2 regions of the Paenibacillus sp. MT86 genome follow, and region 1 is predicted to be linked to the other one. Evidence: a T-box and tRNA genes for the amino acid it is inferred to sense, from the RefSeq annotation. Region 1 holds a T-box; the other holds one or more tRNA genes.
The links. The T-box of region 1 lies ahead of AC3RCL_RS07460 (arginine--tRNA ligase). A T-box ahead of a tRNA ligase gene usually reads a tRNA of that ligase, here a tRNA-Arg.
Positions count from the first base shown of each region.

Region 2: it encodes a tRNA-Arg, which carries the amino acid that the T-box ahead of AC3RCL_RS07460 (arginine--tRNA ligase) is inferred to sense. The anticodon was not compared.

Region 1 is NZ_CM179499.1:1,739,635-1,744,055, reverse strand. Features, by position in the region: gene AC3RCL_RS07470 (EamA family transporter) at 1-421, shown strand, start outside; gene AC3RCL_RS07465 (class I SAM-dependent methyltransferase) at 566-1,330, shown strand; T-box leader at 1,389-1,613, shown strand; gene AC3RCL_RS07460 (arginine--tRNA ligase) at 1,672-3,534, shown strand; gene AC3RCL_RS07455 (hypothetical protein) at 3,619-4,059, opposite strand; gene AC3RCL_RS07450 (GNAT family N-acetyltransferase) at 4,121-4,421, opposite strand, start outside.
Region 2 is NZ_CM179499.1:211,933-216,353, forward strand. Features, by position in the region: gene AC3RCL_RS01035 (PdaC/SigV domain-containing protein) at 1-550, shown strand, start outside; gene clpP (ATP-dependent Clp endopeptidase proteolytic subunit ClpP) at 1,034-1,630, opposite strand; tRNA gene AC3RCL_RS01045 (tRNA-Arg) at 1,793-1,867, opposite strand; gene AC3RCL_RS01050 (sugar-binding transcriptional regulator) at 2,125-3,168, shown strand; gene gap (type I glyceraldehyde-3-phosphate dehydrogenase) at 3,269-4,273, shown strand.

The DNA.
Region 1 (4,421 bases):
ATGGCTTGTATACGCATTGCTGTCGGCAGTCACGGCGGCACTTGTGGCCATTTTCGGAAAAATAGGCCTGCAGAACATCGATGCCAATTCGGCAACAGCCATTCGCTCCGTCATTATGGCCCTGTTTCTGCTGGGGGTCGTAGCGGTTCAGGGGAAATTCTCGGAGCTCGGAGAAATTCTGGTTCAGAAAAAGGCACTCAGCTTTATAGTGCTCAGCGGCATCGCGGGCGCGTTGTCCTGGCTGTTTTATTTTCTGGCGTTAAAATACGGCAAAGTATCGCAGGTAGGTCCTATCGATAAATTGAGCGTGGTTATTGCCGTGATCCTGGCCTTTGTGTTTCTGGGTGAGAAGATCTCCTGGATTAACGCAGCCGGCGTTGCACTCATTGCCGTTGGCGCGCTTCTTGTTGCCGTTAAATAGTCCTCTGCATAAAACCGCTGACAAAGCGGCTTTTTGTTCCTCCTCTTATTAGTTAAACCTATCAGTGTTATCGAATTTATATATTTCTAATTATAAGCCGATCATGTCACAATGAGGATAAATCATGCGTGGAGGGGTGTTGTTATGTCAGAGCAAGTATGGAAACCTTACGATTACGATCGACAGCTATCGTTTGTATCTGCTTATGGAAAAGGAGCTGCAGAGCTGCTGGCGCCTCAACCCGGAGAACGGATTCTCGATCTCGGCTGCGGAACCGGCGACTTGACTCATGAAATATCCAAATCGGGCGCACATGTAACCGGCATGGATTATTCCAGCGAGATGATTGAGCGGGCCAAAAGCAAATATCCTGGACTTCCGTTTCTGACCGGGGATGGCGAGAACTTCGAAACCGAAACGCCATACGATGCCGTCTTCTCAAACGCGGCCTTGCACTGGATGAGGGATGCTGAAGGCGTGGTACGCTCCGTACATGGAGCCCTTAAGCCCGGCGGCCGATTCGTTGCCGAGTTCGGAGGCAAAGGGAATATTGACGGCATCTACCAAGCCTTGAAAACCGTGTTCGCCGATCATTATCGAATCGATGCGGACGCCCGGAATCCGTGGTATTTTCCTAGTCTTGGGCAGTATGCCAGCCTGCTTGAAGCCCAAGGGTTCCGCGTGCATCTCGCCCATCATTTCGACCGTCCCACGCGATTATCCGAAGGCAAGGACGGCATAAAGCATTGGCTGCTGCATTTTGGCGATTGCTTTTTTGCCGGATTCTCGGCTGAATCGAAGGAAGAAGCGATCGCTCGCATCAGCCTAGCTGCTCAATCGACGCTATGGCAAGAGGATGCTTTCTGCGCGGATTACCGGCGTCTGCGAGTATTTGCAGAAAAGATTTAGCCATTGGGGGGTTGCTTTTCTAAATAGAATGGTTATAATATGAAAAAACTTGAGAATATTATTTTCGTTGATTGGGAGAGTAACTGCACTGACTTTAGTCCAAGCGAGCCGGGAGGGTGGAAACCGGTACAAAGTCGGCCGTGAAGCGGACCCAGGAGATGGCCTTCCGAAGCAACATGCTGTAGGGAGCCCCGGCTTACGCCGTTATCGTATGAAGGTGGTTAGACCCTTGCGGGGTTTAACAACAAGAGTGGTACCGCGAGCACAAGTCCTCGTCTCTTTTGGAGATGAGGGCTTTTTTGGTTTTCCGAGTCGTTTTATTTTTTAAAGGGGGATTTACCGTGTTAAGTCATAAGATTATTTCGAGCCTTCAACAAGCCGTGAACCAGGTCTGCGAAGCTTACGGCACCAAACTGCCGGAGTCCACTCCGATCCGGATCGAGCAGCCTGCCAGCATGGAGCATGGGGATTACGCAACCAACGTTGCGATGCAGCTTGCGAAGGTGCTCCGCAAGGCTCCCCTGCAAATCGCCGAGCTGATCCAAGCCGAGCTGGAGCAGGACGCATCCTACAAACAGCTCGTCCGCTCGACTGAGATTGTCGCTCCGGGCTTTATGAATCTGCGCATCGATTGGGAGTATTGGGCGAGCCACCATTTTGAACTCCCCCCGGCAGCTAACGAAAAGATCGTCATTGAGCACACGTCCATCAACCCGAATAAGTCCGCCCATATCGGGCATCTTCGAAATTCCTGTATCGGAGATACGCTCGTGAGATTGATGAGGAAGCTGGGTTACGAGGTCGAGGTGCATAATTATATCGACGACCTGGGCAATCAGCTGGCGGATACGGTGGTCGGCTTGCTCCACACGCCGCTGACGAAGGAGCATGCCCGGTTCGGCGATTACTGCTGGGACGTGTATTCAAGCACCAATAAAGCCTACGAAAGGGAGCCGGGGCTGGTTCAGCATCGGACCGAGGTTCTGCATGCACTGGAAGAGGGCAATCAGAACCTTTCCTGGATTGGACTGCTTGTTGCCGAGCGAATCGTTAAGGAGCATCTTGAGGAGATGAAGCAGTTCGGCATTGAATACGATCTGCTTGTATGGGAGAGCAGCATTGTTAGGGAGGGATTCTGGGCGTCCGCGTTCGAGCTGTTGAAGAATACCCCGCTTTTCCATCAGGAAACCGAGGGTAAACTTGCAGGCTGCTGGGTGCTCAAGCAATCAGGAACCGAAGCCGGAGACGAGGCGGAGTCGGACCACAGCATCGATAAAGTGCTGGTGCGCTCCAATGGCATCCTGACTTACACCGCCAAGGACATCGCCTACCACTTGTGGAAATACGGCGTGCTTTCCAATGATTTTGTATATAAAAAATTCACCGACGAGGTTTGGACGACGAGCTCGCACGGCGAGGAGCGTTCTTACGGCAAAGCGGACATGGTCATCAACGTCATTGATTACAGGCAGCAGTACCCGCAGGCGATGGTGAAGCAGGCTTTGGAAGGCCTGGGCTTCCAACAAGAGGCTGAGAAGCTGCGCCATGTCAGTTACGGCGTCGTCTCGTTAAGCCCTTCCGCTGCAGCGGATCTCGGCATCGATACTTCCGACGGTAAGGCATCCTATGCGATGTCCGGACGTCAGGGAATCGGAATCAAAATCACCGAGCTTATTCATCAAGTAGCCAAGGTCATCGAGGACACCCGATCCGATAAAAACGGTTTGTCCAGCCATGCGATCGCAACCGCCTCCATCCGTTACTACCTGCTTCGCTTTGCACTGCAAACCGAGGTGGTGTTCGATCTGAAGCAGGCCACTGAAATATCGGGGAATACGGGGGTGTATTTGCTCTATTCCTACGCGCGTGCACTCAGCGTGCTTAATAAGGCTCAAGAAGCCGAGGTTACGCCGTCTGTGCCTGCCCGGTTCCCTGCCATGGAAAAAGCGGAACATGCGCTGCTGCGGCATATCAGCACCTGGGATGATACCTTATATGCCGCCGGACGGGATCTATCTCCTAGTGCCATCTGCAACTTCACCTATGAGCTGTGCTCCCTGTTCAACAATTTTTACTCGGCATGCCCGATTCTGAAGGCGAAGGAGGAAGTGCTCCAATTTCGCGTATGGCTCACTTCCTTATTCAAGAACACCCTTGGCGAAGCGCTGGAGGTGCTGGGTTTGCCTACTCCGAGCCGGATGTAAATTCACTCTGATGAATGAGCGGATCATGCCTAATAAAAAAGCCACCGTACTATTATGTTGATCAAGTACGGTGGCTATCTTATTTTATTGCAATCCTCTGACGGTCAATCTGACCTGAACGCCGTCTGACGCCGGCTCTTCCTGCAGGGTCCAGTTGACAGCCAGCGCTTCCTTCAAGCGAGCCAACTGCTCCTTCTGGAGCTTCAATCCTTCAATAATGCCCTCGCCCACGCTGAAATCGGATTCCGAGCTGATGCGGAAGGCTTCCTCCAGCCAGATCTTCAACCCGTTCCGGGTATTAAACGTAATTTGGTACCCCTCGCTAACGGCTTTCTCCAAATCTTCCCCATGCTCTTTTGCGTAAGAGAATAATTCCTCATAGTGAAAATGACCGTTATTGGCGATCTGGAATCTCTCTGCGTCTCCTGAGCGCACAGCCTCCAGCAGATCGGAAGAAGTCAGCCCCGATTTTCTGGCATGCTCCAATAGAATGGCGGTATTCTGTGATATTTTAGTAAGCTGCATGCTCGATGCCTCCTCGATAGGGTTCGTAAAATATTTTTTCTTCTATTATAAGACCAAATGGCTAGGATGTCAGACTCTTCTCAAGACATAAACTATATTCGCACCCGATGTATTCGCCAAACGGTTCAATCTGGGCATACCCCAGCTTCTTGTAAAAATGAACGGATTCCTTCTGCGGTTCGCCTGTTTCCAGGCGCGAGAAACGATAGCCCCGCGTCTTCGCTTGTTCTTCCAGAAAGAGCAGGATCCGGGAAGCTACTCCCCTATTTCGATACGGGACATTCACGAAAAACCGTTTAATTTCAACCGATTCTGCATCCAGCGGCCGGATGGCTCCGCAGCCGACAGGCTGGCCATCATGG
Region 2 (4,421 bases), 1.5 Mb from region 1:
GAATATTCAGGGCGTAGACGCTGTTGTGAACTATCCTGTAATCAACGGACTCGATAATGCGGAGGTCCAAGCCGAAATCAACAAAGTGTTGAAAGAAAATGCGTCCGGCGTAATCACCGGCGCGGAAGGAAACGCCGAGGAATTCCCGCCGTCGGAATCCAGTTTCCCTTACGAATTCAGCGGTGACTTCGTGGTCCATTACAACCAGAACGACATCCTGAGCATTACGGCGTATGATTATTCGTACACCGGCGGTGCCCATGGCATGACCTTCCGTAAAAGCTTCACGTTCTCCTTGAAGGACGGCAAGCAAATGAAGCTGGGCGATTTCATCAACATGCAGGGCAAGAACAAGCAGAAGCTGAACAACCTTGTGCTGAGCAAGATGAAGAAAGAGGGAGGTTACCTCGGCGGTTTTGAGGGAGTGCCTGCCGATGCCGACTTCTATGTGAAGGATAACGCGGCGGTGCTGTACTTCCAGCTTTATGAATACACCGCCTATGCCTATGGATTTCCTGAGTTTGAGCTGAAGCTGAAAGAGTGGAAGTAAGAGTATATCATAGGCGGTTTGTGTAAACTGTAATACTAAATTTCATACTATAGCTTGTTTAGATACATGATGCTGTCCTGATGTAACATTGTGCTGGAACCCGTTGCGATAAATCCCCTGATCAATTGAGCGTGGAGCATATACTCCTGCGCCCTATGATCAAGGGGATTTTTTGTGTATCTCACCATAGGCGTACCCTTTTTCCCCTCCCCTCAAGTTAAGACAGGCCTTTTAGGAGGGGGATGGCCTTACCGTCTTTATGTTTTATTGAAAAAATCGTACCGAAGTGAGAGTATCCTTGGAGGAGCAACGCGTTCGCCTTTGGAATCGGGAAACCTCCTTATTTAATCATTCATGTTTCCCGATTTCAACAGCGACCGAAGGGGATACTCTCACTATTTAGTATTCGAAGTTTTCGATGAATCCAGCGGATAAGAAAAGGCAGGCACCGGATAACGGCGCCTGCCCTTTACTTCATTTCTTTTATAAGCCTTGCGGCGGTGTGTTTTCCAGTACTTGATCGATCAGGCCATACTCTTTGGCTTCGTCAGCCGTCATGAAGTAGTCGCGATCCGTGTCCTTCTCGATGCGCTCCAGCGGTTGGCCGGTGCGTTCGGACAGGATGCGGTTCAGCTTGTCGCGCATTTTGAGAATGCGGCGGGCACGGATTTCAATATCCGTGGCTTGACCTTGTGCGCCGCCGAGCGGCTGGTGAATCATGATCTCGCTGTTAGGGAGACCGTAGCGTTTGCCTTTGGCGCCTGCGTTAAGCAGGAATGCGCCCATGGAAGCAGCCATGCCGACACAGATCGTCGAGACGTCTGGCTTGATGAACTGCATCGTATCGAATATCGCCATACCTGCGGTAATGGAACCGCCAGGGCTGTTGATGTAAAGATGAATATCCTTCTCGGGATCCTCAGCCGACAAGAACAGCATTTGGGCAATGATGGAATTGGCGACCACGTCATTTACGTCGGAGCCGAGGAAGATAATGCGGTCTTTCAGCAATCTGGAATAGATGTCGTACGCCCGCTCACCGCGGTTGCTTTGTTCAACGACCATAGGTATAAAACTCACGTGGAAAACCTCCTCTTAAGTACCTCATATAAATACTGTTACCGTATTACCCACATGATAAACAATTTAAATCAAAAAGTCAAAGAAAGTCAAACTATTGAGTAAAAAAAAGAGCCGTTATGGGCACTTTAGGGTAATCAGTATAGAGAATAAATGTTATAATGGCGCGCCCGCGAGGAATCGAACCTCGATCTCAGGCTCCGGAGGCCTACGTCATATCCATTGGACCACGGGCGCACAAAAATCAGCAACGAAGTTGATTATACCGCATCTATTTCAAAAATACAATAGCGGACAAAACTTTGTTCCTATTATATAGACGAGCCGGTAGTTGGCCATAATGTATAAGAATGCCTGGGGTAGAGAAATATACTTTCGGACACTTGCAACCGGCATGATTATTGGTTAGAATAAGGGTGGGACTTAAAAAGTTTAACTGGGACATTTTACGACCAGGTAGGAGAGCCGAGACGAAGTTTGCAGGAGTGGAATGCATGCGTAACCTATTAGAAATACAAGAGCAACTTCTGCCGGATCTGATGGACACACTTAAACGAAGGTATACCATCCTTCATCAGATCAAGTTGTCCGGAATTGTTGGCCGAAGAACACTGGCTTCATCGCTATCGATGACCGAGCGTGTTCTCAGAGCAGAGACTGATCTTCTGAAAGCGCAAGGGCTGATCGAGATTGAAACGCTCGGCATGCGGATCAGCGGCTCAGGGATATGCTTGCTGGAGGAGTTGGAACCGGTCATGAATGAGTTGTTCGGACTGGTTGAACTGGAAGAGAAGATTCGTCAGGCTTACGGGCTTCGTAAAGTGGTCATTATTCCCGGTGACAGCGAGTCATCTCCGGAAGTCAAACGTGAGCTTGGCCGGGCCGGAGCAAGAACGCTGCTTAACTTTGTCCAGGATGGAGATACGATTGCCGTAACAGGCGGCTCCACGCTCGCCGAAGTGGCAGAGCAGATGTCCTCTTTGCCTGGCGGCGAACCGTTGACAAGCACTTGGTTTGTGCCGGCGCGAGGCGGCCTCGGGGAGAGCATGGAGATTCAAGCGAACACCATCGCTTCCAAAATGGCTAAGCGCGTTGGTGCTGAGTACCGATTGCTTCATGTACCGGATCTGCTCAGCGAGGATGCTTATCAATCGTTGGTTCAGGATCAGCACATCCAGGAGATCGTGGATGTGATCAGGCGCAGCCGCGTCATTATTCACGGCATCGGGGATGCCATGGAGATGGCCAGACGGCGGAAGCTGGATGAAGGCTCTATCCGGAACTTGCAGGCAGATGGCGCGATCGCGGAATCCTTCGGCTATTATTTCAGCGAAGATGGCGAAGTTGTCCACAAAATGCTTACCCTTGGACTCCGGCTTGAGGATATTATGCGGACGGAGACCATCATCGGCATTGCTGGAGGGCAAGGCAAGGGCAAAGCGATTCACGCGGTGCTGAAATTCGGACACGAGGACATTCTCGTTACGGATGAAGCCGCAGCATTGGAAGTCGAGAAGGAAATTGACGCCGGCATCTGAGTCCGCGGGCGTACAACAGATTTTTCATTTTTTGTTGTCTTGATTGGCTTAACGGCCAATCTTGAATATATAAATTTTACAAATATGGAGGGAACTACTCATGGTTAAAGTAGGTATTAACGGTTTTGGACGTATTGGACGTAACGTATTCCGCGCTGCGCTGAACAACAGCGAAGTTGAAATCGTGGCAATCAACGATTTGACGGACGTAAAAACGCTGGCACACCTTTTGAAATATGACACGACTCACGGCAGACTGAATGCAACTGTTGAAGCTAAAGAAGGCGCACTCGTTGTAAACGGCCGCGAAGTGAAAGTATTCGCTGAGCGTAACCCTGAAGCATTGCCTTGGGCTGAGTACGGCGTTGAAATCGTTGTAGAATCCACTGGTATTTTCACAGCGAAAGACAAAGCTTCCGCTCACTTGAAAGGCGGCGCTAAGAAAGTTATCATCTCCGCTCCAGCTACTGACGAAGATATCACCATCGTTATGGGCGTTAACGAAGACAAATACGATGCAGCTAACCATACTGTAATCTCCAACGCTTCTTGTACAACAAACTGCTTGGCTCCTTTTGCTAAAGTTCTTGACGAGAAGTTCGGTATCGTTAAAGGCATGATGACTACGGTTCACTCCTACACGAATGACCAGCAAGTGCTTGATCTTCCGCACAAAGACCTGCGTCGTGCTCGTGCAGCTGCCGAAAACATCATTCCATCCACAACGGGTGCTGCTAAAGCGGTTAGCCTCGTTCTGCCACAATTGAAAGGCAAATTGAACGGTATGGCAATGCGTGTACCTACGAAGAACGTTTCCGTAACGGACCTCGTAGTTGAGCTGTCCCAAAACGTAACCCTTGAAGATGTAAACGGAGCTCTGAAAGCAGCTGCTGAAGGCCCGCTGAAAGGCATCTTGAACTACTCCGAAGAGCCGCTTGTATCCAGCGACTACAATGGCGATCCAGCTTCTTCCACTATCGATTCGCTCTCCACTATGGTAGTTGGCGACAACATGGTGAAAGTTGTTTCTTGGTATGACAACGAGTGGGGCTACTCCAACCGTGTCGTTGACCTCGCTGCTTACATCGCAAGCAAAGGTCTGTAATTGATCTAGCCATTCAATCGAAGAGGAGTTCCGTTCACGGGTCTCCTCTTTGGTTCATGGTTTTTCCTTGTTTTCATGCCAGAGCACTGGGAAGAATAGATAAGAATCCGGGCGCTGGTTAGACGATAGAGAGAGATACGAGAGCAAC